One region of the Paenibacillus lacisediminis genome, then DNA from elsewhere that is predicted to be linked to it. Evidence: riboswitches for the same ligand, from Rfam matches in the RefSeq annotation. Region 1 holds a riboswitch; the other holds the start of a gene.
The links. Region 1 has a riboswitch for cyclic di-AMP ahead of ACLD72_RS08435 (3D domain-containing protein). Riboswitches for the same ligand answer to the same signal wherever they lie in the genome.

Region 1 (15,756 bases):
CATCCGCAGACTGCGGCAAAAAATCGAGAACAATCCGTCAGAACCGGCTTTCCTGCAGACCGTGTGGGGGCACGGTTATAAGTGGAAAGGCGAGGGACAATGATCAAGAAAGGGATCGGACGGCAGATCGTTCTGCATTATTTTATCGTCGTATTCGTGACCCTGTTCATGGTGGAGATTATTTTCACGCTGGCCATTAGAACGTATTATTACGATACGATTTATAATCATATGTACACCCATTCCATATGGGCATCGGACTTTTTCCAGAAATTCGTGCGCTTGAACTCCGAACGCGATCCGGATTATTTTACCGAGATGCTGCGTACTTTCGAGCTGGACAATACGGAATTGATGATTTTGGACCGGAACGGTGAAGTCAAAGCGAGCACGAATGCCTTCCAGGCCGACAAAGCGGTTCAAACGGGCGATGTTCCGCAAGCGCTGGCCGGCGGCGTGGGGAAATGGGTCGGCCGGCTGCCAAGCACCGGCGAGCTGGTGATGGCGGTCTCGCGTCCGCTGCAGATTCAGGGCCAGACACAGTATGTTGCCCGGTTCGTTACCTCGCTGGAGCGGGTTAATTCCAAACTGCTTAACCTGACTTTTCTCTCCATCGGGGTATCGGCCGCCGTGCTTGCGCTTGTAACGTTGTTCAGCATCGGTCTCGCCAACTCGATAGTTAAGCCCATTAACAATATTCGCGATGTGTCCGGGCAAATGGCCCGGGGGAAATTCGACGCGCGGATCAGGGGCAATTACAAATACGAGTTGGGCGAACTCGCGGCAACGCTCAATTATATGGCGGAAGAAATCGTGCGCAGCAATCAGATCAAGGATGAGTTCATTTCTTCGATCTCGCATGAGCTTAGGACCCCTCTGACCGGCATTAAAGGGTGGAGCGAGACGCTTACGTCCGGGGGGTTCGATCCGGAGGAAACGAAGCTCGGCATGGGAATCATCGCCAAGGAGACCAACCGGTTAATCGGGCTCGTCGAGGAAATTCTCGACTTCTCCAAGCTGCAGCAAAATGAAATGAAGCTGGTCATTGGACAGGTCAATTTGAAAGAGCTGATTCAGGAAACGATGCTGAATGTGTGGGCCAAAGCGGAGCAGAAGCAAATCCAGCTGAAGCTGGAGGAACGCACCGAGCGGCCCGTCATCGTCAGCGGAGACGGCAACCGCTTGAAGCAAGTTTTCCTGAATGTCGTTGACAATGCGATCAAATTTTCCCATGAACAGAGCTGGATTCAACTGGTGATCAGTCTGAAAGAGGACGACCGGGCGATGGTGGAAGTGGTCGATACCGGGATCGGCATCAGCGAGGAGTATTTGCACAAAGTGAAGGACCGCTTCTTCCAGGTCAACCACCAGGGAGGCGGGACCGGGCTTGGCCTGGCCATCAGCCAGCAGATCGTGGAGCTGCACCAGGGAGAGATGGAGATACACAGCGAGCTCGGCGTCGGTACGACCGTGGTAGTGACGCTTCCTGTCGCGGAAGACGCGGAGTTGCCTGACGCTTCTGATGCTTCGGATACAGCCGCAAGTGAAGACGGCTCGTCCTCCAATGACGACGAGGGCACGCCTCACTCTGCCGCAGGTCATAAAGATCAAGTTTAATCGAAAGAGAGAGTAATCGGAATGGTTGACATACTGGATACGTTAAACACACGGGCCGGTGAATTCGCCGTCACACTTGCGTCGCCGGCCGATTTGGAAACGGTGCGGTTAATGCTCGTCGAGGCGGCGAACTGGATGCAAACCGGCGGCGTCAAGCAGTGGGCCCCCGAGCAGTTTACTCCGGACTTGATTCGCTCTTACTATGATGAACGGGAAATATATCTGTTAATCAGGGAAGGGGAGCCGGCAGCCATGTTTACGCTGCAGGATTCGGATCCCGATTATTGGGGGGCACTGAACATCCCCGGATACAGTTACTTGCACCGGCTCACGGTCCGACAGTCTTGCCGCGGTCAGGGGCTTGGCGGTGAAATGCTGCATTGGGCGGCCAAACGCTCTAAGGCTTTGGGACGCGCTGGACTACGTCTCGATTGCTGGAACCAAAACGTGAAGCTGAACCGGCTGTATCAGGAGCTCGGCTTTCGCCTACAGGGTTCGGGGCGGAAGGATGGTGGCCGCGAATTTAATTTGTATCAGTTGGATCAGGCAATTTACGATCATGCTTAAGCCTACCCGCTGAATCAAGGGAACAAAACCTTAGCCTGAAAAGGGGCATCCCCGCAAGCTCACTTCCGTGATCTCTGCGGAGACAGCCCCTTTTTTGCATGACTCACTTACTTTCAAAAGCCCATCAGGACAGCAAGCCTTCCGCCCGCAGCCGGGCCGTATTTTCGTAAACCTCCTGCAGCAGCCTGGATGGCTGGGGGAGCACAACGGGCTTCGCCGATACGGTTTCAAAAGGCCCGATCACCGCGATTTCCGGCGAATTTCCCTTGACGACCGCACCATCCTTGATCATGGCGCCTTCGCCGATAATTGCTCGTTCAATCATCACGTTTCGTCCGATTTTGACGCCAGGCATAATGACGCTGTCCTTAATTTTGGTATTCCGTCCGATTTCCGTGCCTCCGAAAATGACCGAACGTTCGGCGTAGCCTTCCAGTTCGCAGCCATCGTGGATTAATGTTCCGAGCGGATTCCCCCGTTTTTTTGCCGGAACAGGGCTTCCCGGCAGTTCTCTCGTGTACATCGGCCAGTTTGCGTTATGGAGCTTCCAATCCGAGTTTTCCTCCAGCAAATCCATATGAGCTTCCCACAAGCTGTGAACGGTCCCCACATCCCGCCAGTAGCCCTGAAATTCGTAAGCGTGCAGCGGATCGGCACCGGCGAGCATTTTCGGAATCAGATCCTTTCCGAAGTCATGGCTGGAAACGGCATCTTCAGCATCCTCCAGCAGATGCCGCTTCAAGAATTCCCAGTTAAACAAATAAATGCCCATCGAGGCCAGGTTGCTTGCCGGCTGCTTCGGCTTCTCGGCGAATTCGGTAATGCGGTGCCGTTCGTCCTTGGACATGATGCCAAAGCGGTGCGCTTCTTCCCAAGGAACCGTCATGACGGAAATGGTGGCCTTGGCCCCATGGCTTAAATGAAAATCCAGCATTTGGCGGTAGTCCATATGGTAAATATGATCCCCCGAGAGAATAAGGACATGTTCCGGACCATACCCATCCACGAACGCGATGTTCTTATAAATGGCGTCCGCCGTTCCCGCATATTCCGCTGTTCCGGCTTTGGAGGACGGAAGCAGGGAAATTCCGCCGCCACCTGACCGCGGGAGCATCCAGGGTCCGCCTTCCCCGATATGCTCGTGCAGCGATTCGGCTTCGTATTGGGTCAGTACCCCGATCGTATCGATGCCTGAATTGACGCAATTGCTGAGAGGAAAATCGATAATTCGATAATGCCCGCCAAACGGCACGGCCGGTTTTGCCTGCTTGGCGGTTAATGGGGATAATCTTCGTCCTTCCCCTCCCGCGAGCAGCATCGCAATACAGTTCTTTTTCCTCATTTCGTTTCCCTCCCGTATGTTTTTGACCGTGTAGTACATACATTAAAGGATATAATGTAGATGAAATAAATTATGGAAATAGAAAGAAAATATTACATGAATTTCGGGAAAAACTCATTATTTTTCTTTCTCGGGAGTATATCTGGTTTCGTCCGCAAAATGTTGAATGGTGGTGATGATATGCCTGAACCGTTCTGGCGTGAGGCCGTTTCAAAAACCGATGTGTATCTGTTCCATGAGGGCACCCTGTACCAAAGTTATCGTACGTTTGGCGCTCATCTCACCGAAGAGAACGGCCGGTCCGGGGTTCGTTTTACCGTGTGGGCTCCCAATGCATGCCAAGTCGCCATCGTTTCGGATTGGAACGGATGGAAAGGAGACCGCGATGTACTATATAAGATACCCGATTCGGGAATTTGGACTCGTTTTTTTCCGGGAATCGCGGATGGAACATTTTACAAATTGGCGATAACGACGGCGGACGGCGAGACGTTTCTTAAGGCGGACCCTTACGCGTTTCATGCGGAAGTCCGGCCCCGTACGGCTTCCGTCGTCACTAGTCTGGACGGGTATGCTTGGCGCGATGCGTCATGGATGAAGAGCCGAACCCCTCCTTACCAAACACCGGTCAGCATTTACGAGGTCCATTTCGGAACATGGCGGCAAGGGGATGAGGAACGGTTTTACACCTACCGGGAAATGGCCGACCTCCTGATTCCGTACGTTAAGGAAATGGGGTATACCCATATAGAGATTATGCCGCTCGCCGAGCATCCATACGATTTATCGTGGGGGTATCAGGCGACGGGTTATTTTGCCCCGACCAGCCGCTACGGGAAACCGCAGGATTTGATGTACTTTGTGGATCGCTGCCACCAGGCGGGCATCGGTGTCTTGCTTGACTGGGTGCCGGGGCATTTTGCCAAGGACGCGCACGGCCTGCGGCGGTTTGACGGAACACCCCAGTTTGAATACAGCGATCCCGCCATAGCGGAAAAACCGGGATGGGGGACGCTCAGTTTCGATTTCGGCAAGCCGGAGGTGCGGTCGTTTTTGATCTCAAACGCGCTGTATTGGCTGGAGATGTATCATTTTGACGGGCTGAGGGTAGACGCGGTCACTAGCATGATCAGGCTCGATTTTGAGAACAACGATGCCCCGTGCAACGAGCACGGCGGCGTGGAAAATCTGGAGGCGATCGCGTTTTTGCGGCAGCTGAATTCAGTCGTATTCCATTATTTCCCGCACGTGCTAATGATGGCCGAAGAGTCCAGCGCCTGGCCTATGGTAACGGCTCCCGCTCATGACGGAGGGCTCGGCTTCAACTATAAATGGAACATGGGCTGGATGAACGATACGCTGGATTACGTCGAGACACCATTTACGGACCGCCCCGGGCGCCATCATCTGCTGACGTTTCCGGTGTGGTACGCCTACTCCGAAAATTTCGCGCTGCCATTGTCACATGACGAGGTCGTGCACGGGAAAAAATCGCTGCTGGACAAAATGCCGGGCACTTATGAGCAAAAATTTGCCGGACTTCGCCTGCTGCTTGGGTATCAGTTCACTTTTCCAGGGAAAAAACTGATATTTATGGGCGGTGAATTCGGCCAGTTCATCGAATGGCGGGATCAAGCCGAGCTCGACTGGTTTCTGCTCGATTACGAAGCCCATCGCCAGATGCGCGGTTACAGCTCCGCCCTTAACCGGTTTTATTTGCGGGAACCGGCGTTGTGGCAGCTTGATCACGAACCGGAAGGGTATCAATGGATTAACCCGCATGATGCCGGGCAAAGCGTCATAGGTTATATGCGCAGAGGCAAACGAAAAGAGGAGCAACTGATCGTATTGCTTAATTTTCAGCCGGCGGAGCGGCCCGTGTACCGTGTCGGCGTACCGCTGCCGGGACGATACGAACTCGTGTTCAACAGCGATGACGCCGGCTTCGGCGGCCTAGGTTATCCGCTGAACCTGATGGCGGCCAGCGAACGGTCGCCTTGGCATGAACAGCCTTACAGTTTAGTCCTTTCGCTGCCTCCGCTCAGCATGACCGTGTGGAAGCGTAAAATTAAAGTTTCGCCCAAACCGAAAAGGAGGGGAAGACGTTGAACATATGTTTTGCCGCCGCGGAAGTGGCCCCTTTTATGAAAACGGGAGGTCTGGCCGACGTGATTGGAGCGCTGCCGAAAGCTTTAACCGCCGCCGGGCATGATGTGCGGGTCGTGCTGCCGAAATATCGGGAGATCCCTGGGGAATATACGCAGCGGATGAAGCATCTCGGAGCGGCGACCGTGCCCGTCGGCTGGCGCCGCCAGTACGGAGGGGTGGAAGCGCTGAATTGGGAAGGTGTGCCCGTTTATTTTATCGACAACGAATATTACTTTGGCCGGGAAGGCGTATACGGCCATTGGGACGATGGCGAGCGCTTCGCCTTTTTGAACCGGGCGGTGCTGGAAATTCTGCCGCTGATCGGATTTGCCCCCGACATCATTCACTGCCATGACTGGCACACGGCGATGGTGCCGCTGCTGCTGCGGGAACATTATCAAGACAGTCTGTTCCATAAAGGCATTCGCACGGTATACACCATCCATAATTTGCTGTACCAGGGGATATTTCCGCCGGAGGTGCTTGGCGATTTACTTGACCTGCCGCAGTCCTACCTGCATGCGGACGCCGTGGAATACTACGGCAACGTCAGCTTTATGAAGGCCGGGCTCGTGTTCGCCGATCATGTGACGACGGTCAGCCCGACCTATGCCGAAGAGATTAAAACGGAGCATTACGGCTACGGCATGGACGGTCTGCTGCGGTCGCTAGGGAGCCGGCTGACCGGTATCGTGAACGGGATCGACACGAGCGTCTACAATCCCGAAACCGATCTTGAGCTGTTCGCCCGTTACCGCAACAACCTGTCGCAAAAGCAGGCCAACAAGCCCGTGCTCCAACAGGAGCTTGGCCTGAACGTGGCGCCGCATATTCCCCTCGTCTCGATGGTGACCCGGCTGGTGGAACCGAAGGGACTCGATCTCATCTTGCGGATTTTGGATGAATGGCTGGAAGAGGATGAGGTTCAGTTTGCCCTGCTGGGCACAGGGGATAAAGGATACGAGGATTGGTTCCGGGAAGCCGTACATAGGCATCCCGGAAAAATCTCCGCGCAGATTAAGTTCAGCGACGCGCTGGCGCGCCGCATTTATGCCGGCAGCGACCTGTTTCTCATGCCTTCGCGGTTTGAGCCCTGCGGCATCAGCCAGCTTCTCGCGCTTAGGTACGGGGCCGTGCCCGTGGTGCGGGAAACGGGCGGGTTAAACGATACGGTGCGGGCCTATAACGAATTCACCGGCGAAGGCAATGGGTTTACGTTCCGCAACTACAACGCGCACGATCTGCTGTATACGCTGCGCAGGGCGGTCCGGTTTTACCGCGACCCGAAGCGCTGGAGCCAAATCACGGCGAATGCGTTCGCGGGGGATTACAGCTGGAGCGCTTCGGCCGCCCGGTATGCCGATATTTATCGGCAGATAAAGGCGAATGATTAAGCCGGCTGCTTGCGGTTTATTTTAAACGCCGGTACAAAATGCGGAAGCCATAAGGATCGAGCGAGACGTTCATGACGCCGCCGACGGGCGCAACCGGCTCTTCGGTGAGTCCGTCGCGCCAATCGCTTGTCTGCATCGGATGGGTCAAGGTTCGCGGTTCGGGCGTATTGTTCATCCAAACCGTAAAATGCATCGCCTCGTCCATACGTTCATAAATGATGCACGGGTCCCCGGGTTCGGCATGAAGAAAGCGGAAGCGGCCCTGCCGCAGCGCGGTGTGCTTTTTGCGGAGCGCGATCATCAATTTGTAGAAATCGTACAGCTCCCGGTCCTGCTTGCTTTGATCCCATTCCATGCATTTCCGGCAATCCGGGTCCCCGTCGCCGGTCAGCCCGATTTCATCGCCGTAAAACACGCACGGCGTTCCGATGTACGTAAACAAAAACACGACGCACAGCTTCAGCTTGCGTTTGTCGCCGCCGACTCGGGCCAGCAGGCGGGGGGTGTCATGGCTGCATAGCATGTTGAACACGACCTCGTTCGTCTGCTGCGGATAACGCATAATCAGGGCACCCATTTCATCCGAAAAAGCGCAGCCGTCCATGCCCCCGGTAAAAAACTCCAGCACCTTGTCAGCGAACGGATAATTCATGACCGAATCGAATTGGTCGCCGAGCAGCCAGTTAAGCGAATCGCTCCAAACCTCGCCAATCAGGTAGGCGTCCGGATTGGCCCGTTTGACGACCTGGCGGAATTCCCGCCAGAAATGATGGTCGATTTCGTTGGCCACATCGAGCCGCCAGCCGTCCAGCTTGATCTCCTTGATCCAGTACTCGGCGACGCCGAGCAAATATTCCTTCAGCTGCGGGTTGGCGGTGTTGAATTTCGGCATTTTCGGAAAAAAGCCAAATGTATCGTACGTTGGAACTCCGTTTTCCACGCGCGCCGGGAACTTGTTGACATGAAACCAGTCGGCGTAAGGAGAAGCGGCCCCGTTCTTCAGCACATCCTGAAACGGCGGAAACTGCTCGCCGCAATGGTTGAACACGGCGTCGAGCACGACGCGGATGCTGCGTTCGTGGCAGCTTTCGACGACCTTTTTCAGCAGCTCGTTATCGCCGAAATGGGGGTCGACTTGTTTATAGTCCATCGTATCGTATTTATGATTGGAGGGCGCGGTAAACAGCGGCGTGAAATAGATGGCCGTGATGCCGAGGTCGACCAGGTCGTCGAGATGATCGAGAACGCCCTGCAGGTCGCCGCCAAAGAAGTTTTCCCGGGTCGGCTTTCCGCTCCAGGTCTCCACCGGCTTCGGATCATTGGACGGATCCCCGTTAGCAAACCGCTCCGGTATGATTTGATAAAAAACCGCTTGTTTGGCCCATTCCGGGACTTTAAACACCTCGATCTCGTGAATATACGGAAATTCGAACAATTCGCCGGGCGGGGTTGGCTCTTCCGTTTGAATTCCCGAATCCTGCACGTACACCGTTTCGGCTCCGGAAACCAGTTTAAAAGCGTATGACAGACGCTTGAATTTGGGCCGGACGGACACCTCCCAATAGTCGAACATCCGGTCATGCGCCGCTTTTTCCATCGCCAGTTCCTGATAGGTGCCTTTCCAGTCGTATTTGTCGCCCGTGAGGGCGAAAACCCGTTCGACATCATCCCGTTTCGTGCGAAAGCGAAGATGAATTGTTGCTGGGTCATAGGCATAGGCCCACTTGTCCCGGGGGACGTGATAGAGAGCTTCAAGCAGCACGGATCGACGCCTCCTCTTTTTCATCGAGTATTGGTTTCCATGGTCCCATTATTCCCAAACTTTTCGCGGAGCATGAACTGGAGATAGCAGGTTAGCCGGCGGCACGCTTGATGATGAGCAATGGGGGGTTGTTTATCAAACCATCGTTCAATATGTACCGCGCCATAAATGGCCGAGGGTCAAGCGGTAATAATTGACCAAAGTATTATAAATGAAGGGCGCGCGGGAGAGCGGGGAACGGTTAATGTGTGAAAATCTGATGAATGGCATGAAAATCCTTTGCATATATATACAATCTGATTTATAATTAGCCCAGTAATGATCACGTTAATAATTTGTGGAAAAAAGGACAGGAGAGAGACGAATGAAAAAATGGGGCATATTACTAACAGCTGTCTTGATGCTAACTTTCGTGTTGGCAGCCTGCGGACAGGGAAAAAATAACAGTGCAGGCCAGGCCGGTAATACCGGAGGCCAAACCACACAAAACGGCGCGCAGGCGGCCGAACCGGATACAACTACAGCGGACAAAACATTGACAATTGGTATGAGCGCGGATTTCCCGCCGTACGAGTTCCACATTAAAAACGAGCAAGGCGAAGACCAAATCGTCGGGTTCGACGTAGAGATCGCCAATGAAATCGCCAAGGACATGGGCGCGAAGCTGGAGATTAAGGATTTGAAGTTCGACTCCTTGCTGAACGAGCTGGCAAGCGGCCGTGTGGATCTGGTCATTTCGGGGCTGAGCCCGACGCCGGAACGCGCCAAGCAAATCGATATGTCGAAAATTTACTACAAAGCCGAGCAGGCGGTAGTGACCCGTGAAGCGGATAAAGACAAATTCAGCACGATGGAATCGCTGGAGGGCGCTAAAATCGGCGTGCAGCTAGGCTCCATTCAAGAGGAAATGGCCAAGAAGGTCCCGAACGGTAAACTGACTTCACTGGCCAAAATCAACGATATTATTATGCAGCTAAATACGAACCGTGTGGATGCGGCCATTTTGGAAGGTCCGGTAGCGGAATCGTTCGTTAAGAACGTCAAAGGGCTTGTCATCACCGACGCCAAACCGGAAAACGAAGATGAGGGTTATGTAATCGGCGTGAAGAAAGGCAACCAGGAGTTGCTGGATCAGGTGAATTCCACGCTGGACCGCTTGATCGGCGACGGCAGCATCGATAAATTCGTCACTGAAGCGAGCGCGCTGGCCGAGAAATAATGGCGGATTGCAACCTGCAGAAAATAGCGAAGGTCTTTTTCGCTATTTTCTGTTTTTTTGCGTAAGGGTTTGAGGTAAACGAGGAGGAATGAATGCTTTATGGATTTGATTTCGATGTTTATGGAGTATAAGGGCTACTTTCTGGCCGGCGTGCAGTATACGCTGGTGCTGGCGGCGATCAGCGTGGTCTGCGGTTTTTTCCTGGGGCTGATCATCGCCTTGCTGCGCATGTCGCCTTGGGGGATCGTGCGTTTTCTCGGCCATGCCTGGGTGGAATTTTTACGCGGCACACCGATGATGGTGCAACTGCTGATCATTCACTATGGGTTTGCGTTTATGTTCGACATCAACTTTTCGCCGATTCAGTCAGGGGCGATTACGCTGTCGATCAACAGCTCGGCTTATTTGGCGGAAATTTTCCGCGCCGGCATCCAGGGCGTGGATCGCGGGCAAGGGGAGGCCGCCCGTTCACTGGGAATGACCAAAGGGATGGCGATGCGGCATATCATCATTCCCCAAGCGATCAAATCGGTGCTTCCTGCGATCGGCAACGAGTTCATCACGATTATCAAAGAATCGTCAATCGTATCGATCATCGGTACGACCGAGCTGATTTTCCAGGCGCAATCGGTCGTGACCATTACGTACGACGGCATGACGCCGTATCTGATCATCGCAATCATGTACTTTATTTTGACATTCACCTTGTCCCGTATTTTGGGCGTGTTCGAAAGGAAGTTGAAGACCAGTGATCACCGTTAAAGGTTTGCATAAAAAGTTTGGCCAGCTGCACATTTTGAAGGGGATCGACCTGGAAATTTCCAAAGGCGAGGTCGTCGTCGTCATCGGTCCCAGCGGATCGGGGAAAAGCACGTTTTTGCGCTGCCTGAACCTGCTGGAGGTTCCGACCGAAGGCGAAATCCGTTTCGAAGGCGAATCGATTACCGGGAAGGGGCACAACATCAACAAAACCCGCGAGAAAATGGGTATGGTGTTCCAGCATTTCAACCTGTTCCCGCACAAAACCGTCCTCGACAACATTACGCTGGCGCCGATCCGCGTGAAAAAGCTCGACAAGGGCAAAGCCGAAGCGATCGCCATGGATCTATTGCACACGGTCGGGCTGGAGGATAAACGGGACGCGTATCCTTCCCAGCTGTCCGGCGGGCAGAAGCAGCGGATTGCGATCGCCCGCGCGCTGGCGATGGAGCCGCATGTGATGCTGTTTGACGAGCCTACCTCGGCGCTTGACCCGGAAATGGTCGGCGAGGTGCTGGACGTGATGAAGAACCTGGCGGAGCGGGGGATGACGATGGTCATCGTCACCCATGAAATGGGCTTTGCCCGCGAGGTCGGAGACCGGATTCTGTTCATGGATCAGGGCGTGATTCTTGAGCAGGGGACGCCGCAGGAGGTGTTCGGCGCGCCGCAGCATCAGCGCACGAAGGATTTTTTAAGCAAAGTGCTGTAGGGTTGATCGCAATCCGATGAATTCAGGCTTCTCCTTAGCGGTAAAAAATGGTCTTATTGCCGGACATTTTACACTTCGGGTTGAAATAGCGGAAGTTTTTGTACCTATTCTTGGGCAGATGCCGCAAATGAGGCGGAATTTTCTTGCTCCTTTGAACAATAAGGACAAAAATGACCGCTATTTTTTGTTTGCCTGCTCATTTGGCCAAATAACGCCCAAAATGACCGCTATCCACTTCCAATTTTACCGATTTGTCATGATTTCTTCGACGAATTTATCGCATGGGAATGCGGGTTTCCGCGTTATGGATACTATTTCCTGCCCCAATGGTTACAAAATTGTGATATATTCAGGTAAGCCAAAACCTGCCTCGGCAGGTGCGGGGGATGATTCACCGAAAAACGGAGCGTTTAACGGACGAGGCCGGTTTTCTTGGGGTGAAGCGCTGAAACAGGGCGCCGGGGATATCCTTTTTCCCGAATCCGACAACTAACTCCGCAGGCGTATAAAAGGAGGACGGACAGTTGAGAAATCGCATATTTTCGAAAATCGCAAAAACAACACTGGTGGCCGCAAGTTTAGCGGCGGTTTTGCAAACGGTACCTGTGCACGCGGATGCGGTACATACGGCAGGGGAAGGAGATACCTTCTATCTGTTGTCCAAGAAATACGGGGTCGGCTTGGAGCAGTTGATGGACGCCAATAAAGGGATTGATCCCGGCAATATATACGAAGGGTTGAAGTTGACGATTCCGGAAACGGAAGCTCCTGCGGCAAAGACGATGAAAGCCGAAGCGGCGTCGGGGCCAAACTTATTGGCAACGGACAAAGTCGTCGAGGCCTGGGGAAAAACGTTTAATTATTCCAATACGATTCAGGTGAAAGCATCGGCCTACTCGGCAGCCGCCGACGAAAACGGAAAATGGGGTGCGGTCGATTATTTCGGCAACCCGCTGAAGCTTGGTACGATCGCCGTCGACCCTAGCGTGATTCCGATGGGAACGAAAGTGCTGGTCACCGGCTATGACCATGAAGGTTTGCCGAAGCAGGCGTTCGTGGCCACCGCCAGCGATCAGGGGAGCGCGATCAAAGGCAAGCGCGTCGACATCTTCATTCCCGGCAGCAAAGCATCCGCCATGACGTTCGGGTTTCAGGATGTCACCCTGTACGTGCTGAAGTAAGGTTCATTTTTGGTAAGCCAATTTATAAAGCGCGAGCGCTAGACTATAGGGTCTGATGCCTCGCGCTTTTCTTTTTATCTATACTTCGTCGTATGCAGCAATTCGGCTAAATCGACAAACTGATAACCTTTGGCCCGCATCGTTTGTATAATTTCCGGCAAAGCCTGGACCGTCCCGTTTAAGTTAGATCCGACGCCCCCTCCGGCGTGGAAAAGCACGATCGACCCGGGCCCTGCGGCGCCGAGTACGTTGGCTTCGACCTTGGATTTGTCCAGCCCTTTCCAATCCAGCGAATCCACGTTCCAGTTAACGATGGTGTAGCCGTTTTTCTTAACCCATTGGATTTGAGGTTCGCGGATTTCGCCGTAGGGAGGACGGATCAGCTTCGGCCGATACCCGACGGTTTGCTGAATGATTTTATCCGTGCGTAAAATTTCCGCTTGAAACTGCTTTAGCGACCGTTTTCCGAAATTCGGGTGGCCAAAGGAATGATTGCCGATGAGGTGGCCCTCATGGTGGATCCGTTTTACGAGCGCGGGGAATTTTTTCGCCCGGTTGCCGACGACAAAAAAGGTCGCCTTTACGCCCTGCTTTTGCAAAACGTCCAAAACCCGCGGCGTAAATCTTGGGTCCGGCCCGTCATCAAACGTCAGCGCCACCTGCTTGACTCTAGGTCCGTGAAATTTAAAGGTTTCGGAATATTTGCGCTGGAGCTCGCTTAAATCGGCCGGCTTGGGCTTGGCGTTCGCCTGAACCTGTGCGGCGGCTGTGGCGCTTGCTTCCGTGCCGTTAGGCTTTAGCGCGGCAGCCACAGCGCGGGGCGTTTCGGAAAGGGCCGGCATGACGGGCATGCTTCCCCCCGATAAACCGGTCACCGCCAAAATGGAAATGGAAATCAGCACGTTTCTGAACAGGGTAGACAACGAATTTTCCTCCTTCGTCCGGGTGTTGTTATGATTTGGTATGCCCATCTTTACCGGGATTTATAAAGAAGCATGCTATGAAAAACATCACAGACGTTCTTCCCGAAAAATTGCATTCTTTGATGAAGCAGACGTAAGGAAGAGGTGGATTTGGTGGCTATTGTGGTTAGCAACAGGCACATTGCTGACGGCGTGTTTTTATTGATGGCGGAAGGCCGCTTTGCCGGGAAAATGGGCCAGTTTTATATGCTCCGCGCCGGCGAAAGGTATCCTTTGCTGTCGCGGCCGATCAGTATTTTTGATTTGACGGAGGACCGGATCGGATTTTTGTACCGGGTTGCCGGGGAAGGAACCAGGCTGATCTCCCAGCTGAAGCCCGGCGATTCGCTCCAAATGGAAGGGCCCTTTGGCAACGGCTTTCCCCCGTTGGCGGGGAAAACGGCATTTGTCGGCGGCGGCATCGGCATCGCCCCGTTTTATTTTGCCTTGAGAACGGCGCCGCAGGCCGATGTATTTCTCGGCTTCAGCCAGGAAGCGTACATGGTGGAGGAGTTTCGCCAGGCGTCTACGGGCCGGATTTTGGTGGATGTGGGCGGATCGATACTCGACCGCGTCGATTTTGGCGCATATGATACGATCATCGCCTGCGGACCGCATCCGATGCTGCAAGCCGTGCAGCAAAAGCAGACGAGTCCGGAAAGCCGGGCCAAGGTGTACGTGTCCCTGGAAAACCGGATGGCCTGCGGTATCGGCGCTTGTTTGGTGTGCAGCGTGAAATGCCGGGATGGCCGCAAAAAAGCGTGCACGGATGGTCCCGTTTTTCCGGTGGAGGAGGTGGTGTTTGCGTGAGCGGGATCGACTTGTCTTGTTCCATCGCCGGGGTTTCCTTTAAAAACCCGATCGTCATGGCTTCCGGCACGTTTGGTTTCGGACGGGAGTACGGTGCGCTGTATGATCTCAACCGGCTTGGAGGGATCTGCGGCAAAGGCTTGACCCTGCATTCGAAGGCGGGGAACGACGGCCTTCGCGCGGCCGAGACGCCATCCGGGATGCTTAACAGCGTTGGGTTGGAAAATCCGGGCGTCGCCGCCTTTCTCCGCGAAGAATGTCCGTATTGGGAAAAGCTCGATTTGGCGCGAATCGCCAATCTGGGCGGAAACACGCTGGAGGAATATGCGGAGGGCGCGCGCCTGATCGATGAGGACGCCGCCCGGCGCAAGCGGGAGGGGCGTCAGGCGGTCGATATGATCGAGTTAAATATCTCCTGCCCCAATGTGAAGGAAGGCGGAATGGCCTACGGGATCAAAACGGAGATCGCCCGCGGCGTTGTCCGCGAGGTGCGCGCGGCCACGAAGCTGCCGCTGATCGTCAAGCTGTCGCCCAATGCCGAAGACATCGCCGGGATGGCCGCGATGTGCCAGGAGGAGGGCGCGGACGGGGTCTCGCTGGTCAACACGTTTTCGGCTATGAAAATCGACATTTACCGGCGGCGCAGCTTATTCGACAACCTGTACGCCGGTTTGTCGGGACCGGCGATCAAGCCGATCGCATTAAGGATGGTCCATCAGGTGTGCCGGGCCGTTACGATTCCGGTCATGGGTATGGGCGGCATCAGCAGCGCCGAGGATATCATCGAGTTTATCATGGCCGGGGCGGCCGTCGTTCAGATCGGGACCTACAATTTCGTGCAGCCGCGCGCGGGCGAGCAATTGGTGGCCGGGCTGACCGAGTTTATGCGCGCCGAAGGCATCCGAAATTTGGACGAAATCCGCGGAATCCTTTAAAATGTGGTTACATGGACAAAAGGAGGCTGCGGCATAGTGACATTTGACGACATCAAGCTGGAGGCGATTCCGATGGGGCGCGATTTGCTGCTCACGATTGGCGGCGGAGAGGTCCATATCGGGGCGGCGTCCACCGCTTATGAGGCGGAGGAGGGCATCGTCGTGCAAACCTCGGCCGTTCCCGGCCATAAAGAGCACACGCTTAGCGAGGAATTCGCCCGCCGGGCCGCCGCGGCGCTGAATCGGACGGTGACCGTGGTCATGGGAATCCATTACGATGATTTAAGCAAGGCGGAAATTGTGGCCGTTTCACAAAAAGCCTCCGCTTTACTGGATGAATATTTGCAG
Region 2 (15,756 bases), on a different contig from region 1:
AAAAGTAAGACCATAGATTAAACCCGCAACTACGTTACGCAATAACATGGTTCCAAGCCCTGGTGAGGAATGATCGCTCACTTTTCTAATTTTGATCCCGCAAATACGTTTTCCAATGGTGTAGCCGCCCCAAAAAACAGGCAGTAGTAATGAATATAAAAAGGATAATATATTTGTTATATATTCTTGATTGGCTCCACCAGTAATAATAAAAGAGATTATTCCTAACGGTATACCGACAATGACTCCGTCTAATAGCAATGCCCCAAGTCTAATCCAAAAGCCAGCCACCATAACTTTGCCCTCTCCTCATTAGTCTTTACATATTTATTATAAATCCAGTTTTCTTGCCTTTTATAAAACCTGCCTTTTCATAAAATTTATGTACCTCATACTTCCGTGAACTGGTCATTAGCATCACTTTATAACAGTTCATTTTTCCGGCAATTTCTTTAGCCTTTTCTAATACCAGTAAACCGAATCCATTTCGTCTATATTCTTCATGCGTCACGACATTTTCGATTAGACCATAAGGTCTTGCGCTTCTGGTCAAATTCTTAATAATAACCAGGACACAAGACGCTACGATTCTCCCTTCATGTTCAACTACTAGAATATTCATATTCTGATCTTCTAACATTTCACGCCAGTGATCGAATAAAGCCTGATTTCTCTCTAATACAGGATACATATGGTCACTTCATTGCACCTCAGCTTTCAATACCGCATAATCTCGAGGTTTCATCTAACGTCTTCTTTGATATCTTCATCATTACTTTAATTTCTTCTTAAATCCCTTCTGGTCGGCAGTGTATCCAATGGCTCTATAAAATTCATGTGAGCCTTCACGTTCACTCTCAGATACAAGAATTACATATTTACATTGATTGTCTGCCCCAAAGCTTTCTAGGCGATTCATAAGAGCTTTGCCGACGCCATAACCTTGAGCATCGGAGGCAACGACTACATTCTCTACTATCATAAAAGTGCCGCATTCCCCTACTAGATCATAACAGACTACTCCCATTGCAGTTCCAATCACTTTAATACCGTTATCGGCAACAGCAACAAAGTAATTTGGGTTTTCATTCATTATTTTTAGCTGTTCTTCCATCTTGTCTTTATTAGAGTCTTTGCCGATAAAATTATGAAAAAGATCCGACAAGTATTCAATATCCTTTGGCTCTGCTCTTCTGATAAAATATTGCATTAAGGGTACTCCTTTTATACATTTTGTAATAATCCAACGCTTAAAAACTTAACGTATCCACCTTCATGAATTCACACTGATTCTTCCTTGCTATTCCCTCAACCTCTCGCATCAGTTTTGTTATGATCTGTAAAAGTAAATGGCAGCAGCCTGCTAAATGATCATCGGAAAATGCCATTTTTTTGGAAAATTTATGATTTAATAGATCGGCTTCTTCACTAGTGATAAACCTTTTTAAATTTTATTACCCCATGAGCTTTCCCGCCATTCATTATAAAATTCAGTTAACCATGAGTTATAAAATCATCTGCCAAAAAACCTGCTAAACATGCCTTGTTTATCTTCTTCTTCCCTTACTTCCTCAATCGTTATGTACTTCTCGCCATATGTGTTTTGAATGCTGTGGATCCCCATTTCCAGTGACCTCAAAAGAACTTTTGATTCGGCCGAACCTTTATTTCTATACAAAGCGTCAACAATACACTTCACATACTTATTGTGCATTTCAATGCTTGGCTCATCATTAGTTAAGTATTGAATTGAATGTACTGTATTGATGATAAGTGCCGAGACTCCTGCTGCTATAATGTCTAGACCATATTGAACAAAACCCGTTGAACCCTTAGCAGTGAAACCGTAAAGGATACTACGGCTATTAAAAAGAAACGTGATTACAAATGGGTCGTAATGTTCCTCATTATCCATAATCCTCCGTTGCAACTCTATTTCCTCATCTAATTCATCCTGCAATCGATCATCATTTGTTTCAGAAATGTTTAACTTTGAACGTTGATTATCCATTTAGCACCTCTGCTTATTGTCATATAAGGTTCGATTTTACCAGAAGCACGGGCTTTCTCGATCCACCAAAAAGTTGTTATTTATTACCAAATCAGAAAAATAGCATGATTATTATCATTTTTCATGTATTCTTCGTCTTCATCCCCTGCTATACCTCCAGTAACCTTCAACACACCCTATTTTTTTATACATGTATCTTTTTAATGAATTGCTATTCAAATGAATTAAGGGCCCAGCGGCCTTCTTCAAGCTACTGTCAATTGGTTTCATCTTCATGTTTGTTATAGTACAATAATAACATCTGGAAAGGATCTGAGGTGTTATTGATGAAATGGTCTAAGGTTCGAAAGCAGTTTCCTGACCGTTGGGTATTATTTGAAGCTATCTCTGCAAAATCCGTCAATAAACAGCGTCAAGTGGAGGAACTGGCGGTTATTTCAGATTTTGATGATACAAATTATGCTTGGCAAGCTTATAAAGAACACCACCTCGCTGACCCCAGTCGGGAATATTACATTTACCACACCTCTCATGAGAATCTTGAGATTATTGAGCAACCCTTTACTGGAGTGCGTGGCTTACAATGAAGATTAACATGAAGAATGGCCTGCCGCTTGTCACCCTTGAATTACGCTACAAATCTACCACAATTATTCTAGAAAATGTCCTTCTTGACACTGGCTGTGCAATTTCGGTGTTTGATACTGACATTGTATCTTCGATTGGTCTCTTGATTAATACTGAGATCGGCAGAGCTGTTCGGATGTATGGGATTGGTGGTAAAAGTGAACTAGCATTTCAACAAACTGTGGACGAAATCTCAATCAATTCAAACAATCTGTCAAATTACACTTTGCAATTAGCCATGACAAAAATTCCTTACGGTTTTGAGGCAATACTCGGGGTTGATTATTTCATAAGAAGTCAAACAATCATTGACTTCAAAAACTTTATAGTTTATTAGTTTTTGATTTTTATCAAGCCAGTTTCTTTTCACATAACTCTCCCTAAAAAATGTATTAACAAATTGCTTTTTGTCGGAAGTGTTATCGATCTGCTTTCAAAAGTTGTTCTAGCTTTGGCCCTAATTCTTGTACATTCTCTTTAAAATAAGGACGAGACTGAATGCCGGGGATCTTATTCTAGAATATGCAACTGTTAAGTTTACTTTTATGTTTAATCTGGGGATTTAACTTTGTGATTATGAAACTGGGGAACGGCTTGTTCCCCCGGTGTTGTTTTCGTATTTGTTGTTTTCCGGTATTGTTGCTTCGGCGCTTGTCAGAACCCTATAACCTAAATCGATTGCAGCCCTTCCTCGGAAACCGCCCGATCGAAATCAGCCACGATCAACATATCGATCCAGCGGGCACGGCGGAGCATGAAATGAACAACCGTTTCCTGAACCAGCGAATACCATAGGGGCCTGCGGGATTGCCCGATGATCAGTTGGGTGGCGCGCACCTCACCCATTCGTTGCAGTAACGCTTCACCAATATTCCTATGGCCCCCAAGCTCAGACACCTCCATCTTTCCCCCGAGCCGTTCGCATAATTGGCGTAGCGTATCTAACCGCTTGTTATCGGTATCGGATATGGCTGCGCCACGATGTACATAATGAACGTACCATTCCGCCTTGAGCCGATGGGCGATGCGAAAGCCGCGGCGAATTAATCGTTCAGCTCTTGGACCAGTGTTTACACAGACGAAGATAACCTCCTGCCTATGCCGTGATCCGCGCTGTGAGGTATTGCAATCCCATGATTCTAAACGTTCATCTACATCGTCGGCAATTTCCCGGAGCGCCAGTTCACGCAAGGCAATCAAATTGCCGATTTTAAAAAACGAGCCCAGCGCCTGATCCACTTTTTCAAAAGCATAAATTTTCCCTTCCCGCATGCGTTGTTGCAGCATTTGCGGCGTCACATCGATCAGTTCGACCTCATCCGCCATTTTCAGTATCGCATCCGGCACCGTCTCCCGCACGCGGACGCCAGTCAACTGCTCCACCGCATCGTTCAAGCTTTCTAGATGCTGTACGTTGAGCGTAGAAATTACGGAAATACCGCTTTCCAGTAAACGAATGACATCCTCGTATCTTTTCTTGTTGCGGCTGCCCGGCACGTTCGTATGCGCGAGCTCATCAACCAGCACGACTTCGGGATGACGGGCGATGATGGCTTCCGTGTCCATCTCCTCCAATTGCGCCGACTGATAGGCGATTTTCGCCCTTGGAATAAGCGGCAATTCACCTATCTGTTCCGCTGTATCTTTTCTGCCGTGCGTCTCCAATAAACCGATCACAACATCGATTCCTTTGCATTGCAAACTATTGCCTTCTTGCAGCATTTTATAAGTCTTGCCTACACCTGGAGCAGCACCAATATATATTTTAAACGTACCGCGGCGGATCGTTTCAATTTTCCTCTCTATTTCTTTGGAGCTAAGCCTGCGGAACGGCTCTGCCCCGCCGCTTGATTTCGGTTTGATCGGCAGTATCCGCTCTCCCTCATGCTTAGCGCGATCCGCCATCAAAAACACGTCCACATTCCGCATTTTTCTCAGCACCCTGCCTGCAATTGAACCTTGCCAGCGCTCCTGCCAGCGGCTTTTCTGGGAATGCCCCATCACAATTCGGGTGACGTTATTTTGAATGGCATAACGTACGAGCATGGACGGAAGCGTGCGCAGATGCAGAAGGGGAAGTTCTTCGAATTCGGCGTCTATCTTCTCTGCCAGCTTCCGGATCGAACGCTTGAACATTTGCTGATCCTTCGATAATTTCCGTCTGGACAAGACAAACGTAACCACAATCAAGTCGCCATTCAACCGTTTGGCGATTTGCTGCCCTCTGCGCACATAAAGCGATCCGTTCCAGTGATATTGCGCCGAAACAAGGATCCGCTCCGCCGCACCCGATGGACCGACCAACCCGAGCTCCTCGCGATGCTTCTCGAGCGAATCGTTAACCCCTTCCGCCATCAGCCGCAGCGAAATTTCCCGCAAGATGCCGAGATTGCCGCGCCGGGCCAGCGCCGGAAGCGTTTGATCGCCAAGTACCCCTTCGTCAATCCGCTTCAACATCGTCTCCGGCGAAACATCGATAAGCCGCACTTCATCAGCCAGGTCCAGCGTGTCCGAAGGCACTGTTTCTTCCGCCCGAATTCCCGTCCGCTTAAAAACAATCTCATCCACTCCATCCAGCTCATATACGTTAATCGTCGTAATAATGCTGATCCCGCGCTCCATCAAGTAGCGAACATCTTCCAGGCGCGTCTTAAACTTCGCCTCCTTACGATTGCGATGAGCGAGGCCGTCAACCAGCAGCACCTCCGGATTGCGGGCCAAAATCGCTTCAAGCGGCAAATCTTTGTACTCCCTGCCTGCCTTCCACCAGTGGATGCTCGGCACTCGCTCCAGTTCCATCGTCTGTTGCACGGTTTCCGCTCGCTGCATGGTCGATATCGCACAAATGACCACATCGATCCCCTGCTGTTTTAACAGATTGCCTTCGTTCAACATATGATACGTTTTGCCCGAACCGCTAACCGGGCCAATCAAAATTTTGAGCCGCCCCTTCCGCAGTTGCGAAATCGATCGTAAAATTTCTTCCGGCGTTTTTCGCCTAAATTCGGTCACTCATTGGCCACCTCCCGAGATGGGGTCAACGATCGCTCCACCATCACTTCATCCTCTAAAAATTGCTGTACGATGGCATTAAACGCGTCCGGCTGGCACAGATTGCTTGGATCAACAGCGTCGGGTATGACATCCAATCGTCCATGGGAAAGATGAGAGACCACTTCTCTCATGCAAGCGAAGCTATACTCGCTGTAATCGCCAACCACACAAAGCGCCGGCCGATCAAAGGAAGCCAACTGGGCGGAATAATCGATACGGCTCGTTGCCAACCGCTGCCGGTACAGCTCACGTGGACGTTTATCCAGCAAATTTCGCCTAAGCTCGCTATAAGCCAAGTCCCAACGCTGATACATGAGGCGAAGCGAAGGGAACAGCAATTGAGGAGGAGCATAATCAGCCAGGCAACTAAGATATGCCGCGGCAAGCTGCAGCTTGCCGGCGATCGTCGAGTCTCCGCTGCGGCAGAAACTGTCGGCGATCACGATCGCTCTCACCCGTTCCGGATACTGTGCGGCTATCTGCTGAACGATCAACCCGCCATAAGAAATACCGACAAACACGGCATCGCGGATGTGCAGCATATTCATCAGCATAATCAAATCAAGGCATTGGGTGTCAATAATCTCATCCGGAGATTGCCGCAACTTACCCGATTGGCCATTGCCGCGCAGATCGCAAACGATCACTTGGTAATGTTTCGAGAAATAGTCCAGCTGCGGTTTAAACATACGATGCGTCCAGCCGCGTCCATGGATAAAAAAAATAGCAGTCCCGTTTCCTTGCGTTTCATAATAGAGCGAAGCTCCGTTGAGTTGTGCAATAGGCAATTGGATCACCTCGTCTTTTTGTAGAGGTTGTTCAAAAAGTCGTCTTTTGAAGATATAAGAAAGAATAGGCATCCACGTATTAGCTTCCTTATATCGCAAGAAAAGCTACCGCTAAACGCGGTCTGTCTTCCTAGAATTTACGTCGATAAACGTTTTTCTTATCACGAAGCAGGTCAGGAAGTGGTTTCGACGTCGAATCTTGAATTCAGCCGGGTGGGGCATATGCTTCCGAAGCATGTTTCCTACGGAAACATTTCAGTTGCTCACGTACCCAAAACGTACGCTCCGCTCCTTACGTCCCTAGCTTCATCCGACCTAAAGCGTTTGAAAAAACGCACTTCGGAAGCATTCGCTTTGGTGCTTAAAATCCGACTTTTTGAACTCGACTTATAGAAATCCCAGCATCTCTTTTAAAGCCAAATTAAGTTTGAGCACGTTGACCCGGCTATCGCCGAATACTCCCAGGTCGCGATTCTCCGTATATTTGCCTACCAGCGTTTCCAGGTCAGTCGCGGAAATGCCTGTTAGCTTGCTGATTCGCGGCACCTGTACCAACGCTGATTGCGGCGTAATGTGCGGATCAAGTCCCGAGCCTGAGTTGGTAACGAGGGCAATCGGCAATTGATCAATCGGTACATCCGGGTTGTCCCGGTGCCATTGCTCGATTGACGCTTGCGTACGCGCAAGCATATCTGGATTGGAAGGCGCGTAGTTGTTGGAACCGGACGCCTCCGCCTTGTAATCAATGCTCGATACGCGCCCCTGGAAATAGCTTGGGTCGGTGAACGACTGTCCGATCAATTCGGAGCCGACCACGTTGCCGTCCTTATCTTTTAATAAACTGCCATTCGCCTGATGTGGGAACAGCAGTTGCGCGAGGCCTGTGCTGACAAGCGGGTATACGATACCGCAAAGGATGATGAACAATAGACTGGCGCGCAGGGCAATCCAGAAAACAACTCCCCCGGAGCGCCCGTCCCGTCCCTCTTGCGCAATATTACTCATAGCCGGTTCCTTCTTTCCGCTTTAAGATGTTGTTCAAAAAGTCATCTCAAATCCACAAATGAACGAGCAAATCAATCAACTTGATGCCGATGAACGGGGCAACAACGCCGCCTAAGCCGTATACGAGCAAGTTGCGGCTAAGCAGGCGCGAGGCGCTCATCGGCCGGTAGGCGACGCCCCTCATCGCCAGCGGAATCAGCAGCGGGATGATAATGGCGTTAAAGATCAAAGCCGATAGCACCGCCGAAAGCGGCGAGCCGAGTTTCATGATGTTCAAGGCTTCCATTTCCGGAATGGCCAGCATGAACATGGCCGGAATGATCGCAAAATATTTGGCGATGTCGTTGGCGATGCTGAACGTGGTTAAGGCGCCGCGCGTCATGAGCAGCTGCTTGCCGATCGCCACCACCTCGATAATCTTTGACGGGTCGGAATCGAGATCGACCATATTGGCCGCTTCCTTAGCCGCGGTTGTGCCGCTGTTCATCGCCAGCCCGACATCCGCTTGCGCCAATGCCGGCGCATCGTTCGTACCGTCGCCGGTCATCGCGACCAGCTTGCCTTCGGCCTGCTCGCGGCGGATCACGGCGATTTTATCCTCCGGCTTGCTCTCGGCGATAAAATCGTCGACGCCTGCTTCCCGGGCGATGGTCGCTGCCGTCAGCGGATTGTCGCCGGTGCACATGATCGTCTTGATGCCCATCGCCCGCAGTTGGTCAAACCGTTCCCGCATGCCGGGCTTTACCGTATCCTTCAAATAAATGACACCGAATACTTGTTTGTCGACCGCCACGGCCAATGGGGTTCCGCCCTCCGAGGCGATGCGATTGGCCTGTCTCTCCAAATCCTCCGGGATCAACCCGCCTTGTGAAGCCACCCATTTGCGAATGGCGTCAACCGCCCCTTTGCGCACCTGGCGGCGGTCCTTCAGATCGACGCCGCTCATTCGCGTTTCCGCCTTGAATTCAACAAAGCTGCCACCCTCGCCGAGCGAGGCGTCATAGGATTTCCCGTTTTTCTTCATCCACTCCAGTACCGAGCGGCCTTCCGGGGTTTCGTCCTGCACCGAAGATACCGCTGCCCAAGCAGCCGCCTCATCGTTGCCCGCGCCTCCAACCGGTATAATTTCGCTGGCCATCCGGTTCCCGAAGGTAATCGTTCCGGTTTTGTCGAGAATCATTGTGTTGATATCTCCCGCAGCCTCAACCGCTTTACCGGACATCGCCAGCACATTGAACTGCGTCACCCGATCCATGCCGGCAATGCCGATGGCCGACAGCAGGCCCCCGATCGTCGTTGGGATCAAACAAACAAGCAAGGCGATGAGTACCGGAATTTCCAAATCAATATCCACATAAGAAGCGATCGGTCCAAGCGTCACGACGACGATCAGAAAAATAAGCGTCAGACTGATCAACAGCGTATTAAGTGCAATTTCATTCGGCGTTTTCTGCCGTTTCGCGCCTTCGACAAGTGCGATCATCCGGTCGATAAACGTCTCCCCGGGATCGCTGGTAATTCTCACCTTAATCCGGTCGCTAATTACGCGCGTTCCACCGGTGACCGAATTGAAATCGCCGCCCGCTTCCTTGATCACCGGCGCCGATTCGCCGGTAATCGCCGACTCGTCGACAGAGGCGAGCCCTTCGATCACTTCACCGTCACCGGGTATCATCTCCCCTTGAGAAACAACGACGATATCCCCCTTGCGCAGCTCCGTCGAAGGCACGGTTTTAACGCCATTGCCAACCACTTTGTTCGCGGTAATCTCTTTCTTCGTCCGCTTTAACGTATCGGCTTGTGCCTTGCCTCTGCCCTCCGCCAAGGCTTCGGCGAAATTAGCGAACAGTACCGTAAACAATAAGATCACAAACACAGTGAGATTAAAGCCGATGCGGTCCTCCGCATCGAAGTAACCAGGGAACACCGTCATCAGCAGTACGATGACTGTGCCAACCTCAACGACGAACATCACCGGATTTTTCATCATAACGGCCGGATTCAGCTTGATGACGCTAGCCTTCAAGGCTTGCGCAACAAGCGGACCGGAAAACATGCTTTTTTTACGTTTTTCGTTCATGGCAACTTCCCCCCATTTTCTTACTTAACGAATCGTCAGATGCTCAGCGACTGGCCCCAGGGCAATCACCGGCAGGAAAGTCAACGCGCCGATCAAAATGACGGTGCCGATCAGCAGGAAGGTGAACAGCGCATTGTCCGTGCGGAACGTGCCGATCGTCTCCGGCACCCATTGCTTGCGCGTCAACGATCCGGCGACGGCGAGCATCGCGATCATCGATATATACCGCCCGAAAAACATCACCAGGCCGGTCGTCATGTTCCAAAACGGCGTATTGTCCGCCAGCCCCTCGAAGCCGGAACCGTTGTTTGCAGCCGACGACGTATATTCGTACAGCACCTGCGTGATGCCGTGAAAGCCGGGATTCGAGATCGCCCCTTTGCCGAGATCGGTCAGGAAGGCGATCGCCGTCGGCGCCAGGATGATGAACGGGTGCGCCAGAATCGCAATCGCGATCAGCTTCATCTCGCGCGGCTCGATCTTGCGGCCAAGGAACTCCGGCGTACGGCCGACCATAAGCCCGCAGATGAACACGGCAAGTATGGCGTACATCAGCATATTGATTAGCCCGACACCTTTTCCGCCGAATACGACGTTCAGCATCATCTCCGCCAGCGGCACAAGACCGCCGAGCGGGGTCAGCGTATCGTGCATATTGTTGACCGTGCCGGTCGTCGCCGCCGTCGTCACGGTAGTGAACAGCGCGGATTGAGCGATGCCGAAGCGCACCTCTTTCCCTTCCATGCTGCCCTGCGAAGCATCGATGCCAAGCGCGTTCAGCACCGGATTGCCGCTCTTCTCGGCGGTGTAAGCAACAGTAAGGAACACAAGGAACAAGACCATCATCGCCGAAAATATAACCCAACCCTGCTTCCGGCTTTTCGCGAATCTGCCGTACATGAAGGGCAGCGACGCGGCCAACGACCACATCGACAGGATCTCAATCACATTGGTCAGCGGGTTCGGATTTTCAAACGGATGCGACGAGTTAGCGCCCATAAAGCCGCCGCCGTTGGTGCCCAGATGCTTGATCGACTCCAGCGAAGCGATTGGCCCGATCGCAATCTGCTGATTCGCGCCTTCAAGCGTCGTTACCGTCAGGGTAGAACCAAGCGTCTGCGGCACCTGCAGCGCGACCAGTACGAGCGTGACGATCAACGCCAGCGGGAAGAAAATCCGCGTATGCGCCTTAACGAAATCCTCAAAGAAATTACCCAAGGTTTTGCCCTTGCTCGTAATGCCCCGGACAAACGCGACTGCGACCGAGAGGCCCGTAGCCGCCGACGTAAACATCATCATCATGATCACAGCCATTTGCGAGAAGTACGTCAGCCCCGTCTCGCCGCTGTAATGCTGCAGATTTGTGTTCGTAATGAAGCTGATCACCGTGTTCATCACCAGCGTCGGCTCCATATTGCCGATACCGTTGGGATTCAACGGCAAGCCGCTCTGCACCCGCAGCAGCAAGTAACTTACCGCGACGAGCATAAGGTTGGTTGCGATAAAGCTGATCGCGTACCGTTTCCAGCTCATGCCCGCGCGATGCTTCAGACCGATGACCGCATAAATGGGTTTCTCGGCCCACCCGAATATTTTATCCGTGCGGTTGGGTTCGTTAGAGAAAACGTGATACAAATAATTACCGAGCGGTTTGGCGATCAGCATTAAAATACCGATTACGATTATGATTTGCAGTATATCCATGACCGTTCCTCCCACTATTAGAGGTAGTTCAAAAAGTCATCTTTCCATGACGAAGCCGTTCAAAGAAGAGGACTCGACGTCGAATCTTGAATTCAGCCGGGCCTTCCGTTGCTCACGTACCCAAAACGTACGCTCCGCTACTCAGTCCCTAGCTTCATCCAACCTTCTCGGTCCTAAAAACCTGACTTTTTGAACTTACACTATAAACAAAACTCGACGTTTTGAACTTTCACCATAAACAAAACTCGTTAAAACTTTTCCGGATGAAGCAACGCATAGATTAGATAGATCAGCAATGCAAACGTAAAAATCAACACGATGGTCATTCGCGTTCGCCTCCCGTATCCTCCACCGTTTTACCGCACCAAACGACAAATCCAACTATAAGCGCGAAGGCGACGGTCAACGTTAGTACCATCCAAATATCCAGCATCATGACACTCCTCCAATGGTTAATCCGTCAGGTGGCTGAGCAGAAACCCGACTTCCCCGCTTTTTGTGTGCACCACGTAGGAAGCACCGAGTTGCTTATAAATCGCATCCGGGTGCCACGCCGTCGTCACGACAGTTACCGCCCCGCACGACCAGCGGGAAGCGACCTGCAAATACTGGCAGCTCAGCGGCAAGCTGGTCTCAAAGATAAACACGCGACCGATCGGAAATGCGGGCACCCCGCCCATTTGATTACGGGTGGTATTTACACGCAAAATCTCATCCACTCCCAATTCCCTCAGCAACTTTTCTTCCCTTTTATTATTGGTTAGGACCGCTACCGGGACTTTTCGGTACAATAGCAACTGAACGAAGTTTCTCCCCGCTTGATTGGAAGCGGCCACTAAAATACGGCTTTTCTCCATAATTTCCTCCCCCGGATCAAGAAAGAAGGCAACAAAAAAGAAGCCTTGGAAAAGAGGAACCTTTTCCGCGGCTTCTTGCAGTCGACCCGACCGGCCCGCGACAAAATGTTGCCTCTCCACACGCTTACGAGGTTAGCTGACGGATTCGGGCGTGAGAGTCGCCCTACACCCGGCATTTGAATATGCCGGGTGATTCACCCCATGAAGCCGGCTAATGGCTTCTATTGGTTCCCCCGTTCCTTGTGTCTTTCAAGGATTCAGCGATACATGAAATCATCATTTTCAATTACAGCTAGCTGACGATTCGGGCGGTGAGAGGCGCCCTCCGTCTTTGACAAATGAGTTATGACCGATGATGACGCCCCCAACGGTTTCGATCGGCTTGCTCTCACACAAGCTTCGGCTCGTTGACTTCGTATTCGATCGGCAAATCCATTCAGAATCGAATGGCCATTCAATTCATGGATTGTATCTTACTCCTTAGCTAAATTGTTGTAAAACGATGCAGCTAGCATATCCGTGAAAAAAAGAAACTTTAAGATGAGGTTAGCGCTCTCAGAACATTAAATCTTTATTTTCCTCGCAAATACTCATGATTATATGGCTTTTCATGTATTTTTACGGAATTTTTACACCTTTGAACGGTTTATTTTATTCCTTTTTTACATTACCTTGAACTATAGTTAGAAGCGGGAATATAGACGGACAGGAGGGGTTACATGTATAAGCCGGAATCGAGGTGGATGCTATGGAAGCCTTATGTAAGCATCACTTTGCTCATCGCTTTCATGACCGTCGCCATGCAGCCGTTCGGACTAGCGTTTGATTTAGTCAACATTGCACTTCTCTATTTGCTGCCCGTGCTATTGAGTGCCGCCCTCTGGGGACTGCGTCCAGCTCTTTATGCCGCAGTTATGGGAGTCTTGGCATTCGATTTCTTTTTCGTTTCTCCAACTTTGAGTTTTACGATCGCGGACTTGCGCTATCTGATCTCGTTTGGCGTTTATTTGGCAGTAGCCGCGTTAACGGCCAGCCTGGCGGTAAAGCTGAAGAGGCAGTTGCTATACTCTAAGCAGAGGGAGGAGCATACAGCCGCGCTCTACGTGCTGAGCCGGCAAATGAGCGATATCACGGACATTCATTCCCTGCTCAATAATGTTTCCCAGCAAGTTTCACAAACCATCGGTACGGAGATTGCGATTTATTTGCCGGGCGAACAAAGCAATTTAGTGCTGACCCATTGCTCCTCGGTTCATAGCGATTGGGGACAGGGCGAAACGGAAAAAGTGATGGCCAAGCTGGCGTTCGATCACGGCGAAGCGGTCGGATACGGAACCAATACCTTGAGAGATTCTCCAGGCCATTACCTGCCGCTGAGAACCGAAGACCGTGTGCACGGGGTATTGGCGCTCAATCTGAAAGATCGGAAAAGCGGGTTCACCACCGAGCAGTTGCGGATGTTGGATGCCCTGGGCGGTATGGCGGCCAGCGCCATTGCTCGCGTGAAACTGGCGGAGGAAGCCAAAATCGCTCATTTGACGGCTGAATCGGAACGGCTTCGCACAGCTATTCTGGATTCCGTTTCTCATGAATTGCGCACTCCGTTAGCCGCCATTATCGGCTCGGCAACCAGCCTAATTGAAGGCAATTCTCTTTTTTCTTCGGAGGATCGTACGGAATTGCTTCTTACCATTCGGGATGGCGCCCTCCGTATGAATCGGTTGGTCAAAAACCTGCTCAGCATGGTGCAATTGGAAAGCGGCATGCTGCGTCTCAGAAAAAATTGGTGTGATGTAGAAGATCTGATCGGCGTCACCTTGGCACAAGTCAAAGATTTTCAGCAGCATCGAAAGCTGCGGGTAGACCTTCCAGCATCCGTTCCTATGGTAATGGGCGATGAAATTTTGCTCGAGCAAATGCTGGTCAACGTGGTCAGCAACGCGATCAAATACAGTTCGGATTACAGCGATATTCTCATAACGGTAAGACCCGAGGACGACAAGCTTGTTATCCTTGTTTCCGATACGGGAATCGGACTTGCTGGTGACGAATACAGCCGGATCTTCGAAAAATTTTACCGTTCCGCTACTGCCAAGCAAGTAACGGGCACGGGATTGGGACTTGCCATTTGCAAGGGAATCGTGGAGTTGCACAATGGAACCATAACGGCGAAGCCGAATGAACCGCAAGGGACCGTAATTAAAATTACACTTCCCCTAAGCAAGCAGTGCGGAGTACATTTAGAAGAAATGGAGGAGGATGGCTATAAATAAACATGGAGCCCGTATATTAATTGTCGATGACGAACCTCAAATTCGCAAGCTGCTGACGGTGACTTTACTGGCTCATCAGTATTCAATTCATGAAGCGTCCATGGGAGAGGAAGGAGTACTGCAGGCCTCATTGATTCATCCGGACCTGATCGTGCTGGATCTCGGATTGCCGGATATCTCCGGGATGGAGGTGTTGAATCGGATACGGGACTGGTCAAGTGTGCCGATCATCGTACTGACGGCTAAAGACAGGGAAGAAGACAAGATCGTGGCCTTGGATAGCGGTGCCGACGATTATGTGACCAAACCGTTCAGCATGGGAGAACTGGTGGCCAGAATTCGTGTAGCACTGCGCCACGCAGCCAAATCGGCAAACGAACCAGTACTTCGGATTGGTGGACTAACTATCGATTTGGCGCAGCGAATTGTGGAAATGAATGGAGAACGGGTAAAATTGACCCCGACAGAATATGACCTGCTGAAAGTCCTCGCCTCGAACGCCGGGAAGATCGTAACGCAGCGGCAACTGCTTCAGGAAGTATGGGGCAGCCATCATGATGAGTCAGAAAGTCACTACCTGAGGATCTATATCGGACATCTGCGTAAGAAACTGGAAGAAGATTCGACACAACCGAAGTTAATTGTTACGGAGCCGGGGATCGGATATCGCCTGCTTTCCGGGGAGTAATCCACCCATATCTGCCCCTTAGAAAACGGAATAACGCCCCGCAAGCTGCAGGCCTGCGGGGCGTTTCTTCCACTAGAAAAGTGTCATTCTAATGAAATAGCTTCTCTGCTTTTAATAAGGTAATTGTAAATTACCTGCGCCGCCATCGCCCGGTTGGTAAAGCTCTGCGGAGAAAGACGGCCGTCGTCGGTTCCCTGCATCAGGCCAGCCCCCAACATATCGTTGATGGCTGGCTGCGCGTAGTCAGCAATATCGCCGGCGTCGCTAAAGCTCTGTGCCGTACTTGGGTGATCCGCCGACAGCTCGGTTCCCGCCGCCGCGATGATGGAGTGAAGGATCACGGCCATATCCTGACGGGTAATTTTCGCTTCCGGTCTGAAACGGTTATCCCCTGTTCCCTGAACCAGTCCCATGCTCTTGGCCGCCGCCAAATACGAGCTATAGTACCGGTCGCCGGCGTCCGCAAAATTACTTCCGGCCTCACCAGCCGCCGGCTCAATCCCGAAAGCATTCATGGTCATCACGAGAAACTCCGCACGGCTAATGTCGTTCCGCGGCAGAAAACGTCCTTCACCGCTGCCCTTGACTACATCCCTTGCCGACAGGTAATTAACAGCTTGGGCATACCAGCTTGAAGGGCTCACATCCTGATAGGAGACCGTCTTGCCC

Region 2: another riboswitch for cyclic di-AMP. It lies ahead of ACLD72_RS04505 (hypothetical protein); the one in region 1 lies ahead of ACLD72_RS08435 (3D domain-containing protein).

The regions. Positions count from the first base shown of each region.
Region 1 is NZ_JBKIAX020000003.1:488,213-503,968, reverse strand. It holds gene ACLD72_RS08485 (response regulator transcription factor) at 1-103, shown strand, start outside; gene ACLD72_RS08480 (sensor histidine kinase) at 100-1,617, shown strand; gene ACLD72_RS08475 (GNAT family N-acetyltransferase) at 1,639-2,184, shown strand; gene ACLD72_RS08470 (glucose-1-phosphate adenylyltransferase) at 2,309-3,526, opposite strand; gene glgB (1,4-alpha-glucan branching protein GlgB) at 3,707-5,635, shown strand; gene glgA (glycogen synthase GlgA) at 5,632-7,068, shown strand; gene ACLD72_RS08455 (alpha-glycosidase) at 7,085-8,830, opposite strand; gene ACLD72_RS08450 (transporter substrate-binding domain-containing protein) at 9,195-10,049, shown strand; gene ACLD72_RS08445 (amino acid ABC transporter permease) at 10,149-10,811, shown strand; gene ACLD72_RS08440 (amino acid ABC transporter ATP-binding protein) at 10,798-11,520, shown strand; cyclic di-AMP (ydaO/yuaA leader) riboswitch at 11,867-12,040, shown strand; gene ACLD72_RS08435 (3D domain-containing protein) at 12,045-12,701, shown strand; gene ACLD72_RS08430 (polysaccharide deacetylase family protein) at 12,776-13,624, opposite strand; gene ACLD72_RS08425 (dihydroorotate dehydrogenase electron transfer subunit) at 13,778-14,473, shown strand; gene ACLD72_RS08420 (dihydroorotate dehydrogenase) at 14,470-15,408, shown strand; gene lpdD (prenylated flavin chaperone LpdD) at 15,445-15,756, shown strand, end outside.
Region 2 is NZ_JBKIAX020000002.1:237,989-253,744, forward strand. It holds gene ACLD72_RS04445 (RDD family protein) at 1-294, opposite strand, end outside; gene ACLD72_RS04450 (GNAT family N-acetyltransferase) at 320-691, opposite strand; gene ACLD72_RS04455 (GNAT family N-acetyltransferase) at 773-1,210, opposite strand; gene ACLD72_RS04460 (ribosomal-processing cysteine protease Prp) at 1,514-2,011, opposite strand; gene ACLD72_RS04465 (hypothetical protein) at 2,338-2,598, shown strand; gene ACLD72_RS04470 (hypothetical protein) at 2,595-2,975, shown strand; gene ACLD72_RS04475 (histidine kinase) at 3,308-5,650, opposite strand; gene ACLD72_RS04480 (alpha/beta fold hydrolase) at 5,647-6,480, opposite strand; gene kdpC (potassium-transporting ATPase subunit KdpC) at 6,868-7,485, opposite strand; gene kdpB (potassium-transporting ATPase subunit KdpB) at 7,532-9,565, opposite strand; gene kdpA (potassium-transporting ATPase subunit KdpA) at 9,590-11,269, opposite strand; gene kdpF (K(+)-transporting ATPase subunit F) at 11,518-11,595, opposite strand; gene ACLD72_RS04505 (hypothetical protein) at 11,722-12,126, opposite strand; cyclic di-AMP (ydaO/yuaA leader) riboswitch at 12,234-12,399, opposite strand; gene ACLD72_RS04510 (ATP-binding protein) at 12,846-14,399, shown strand; gene ACLD72_RS04515 (response regulator) at 14,386-15,087, shown strand; gene ACLD72_RS04520 (S-layer homology domain-containing protein) at 15,171-15,756, opposite strand, start outside.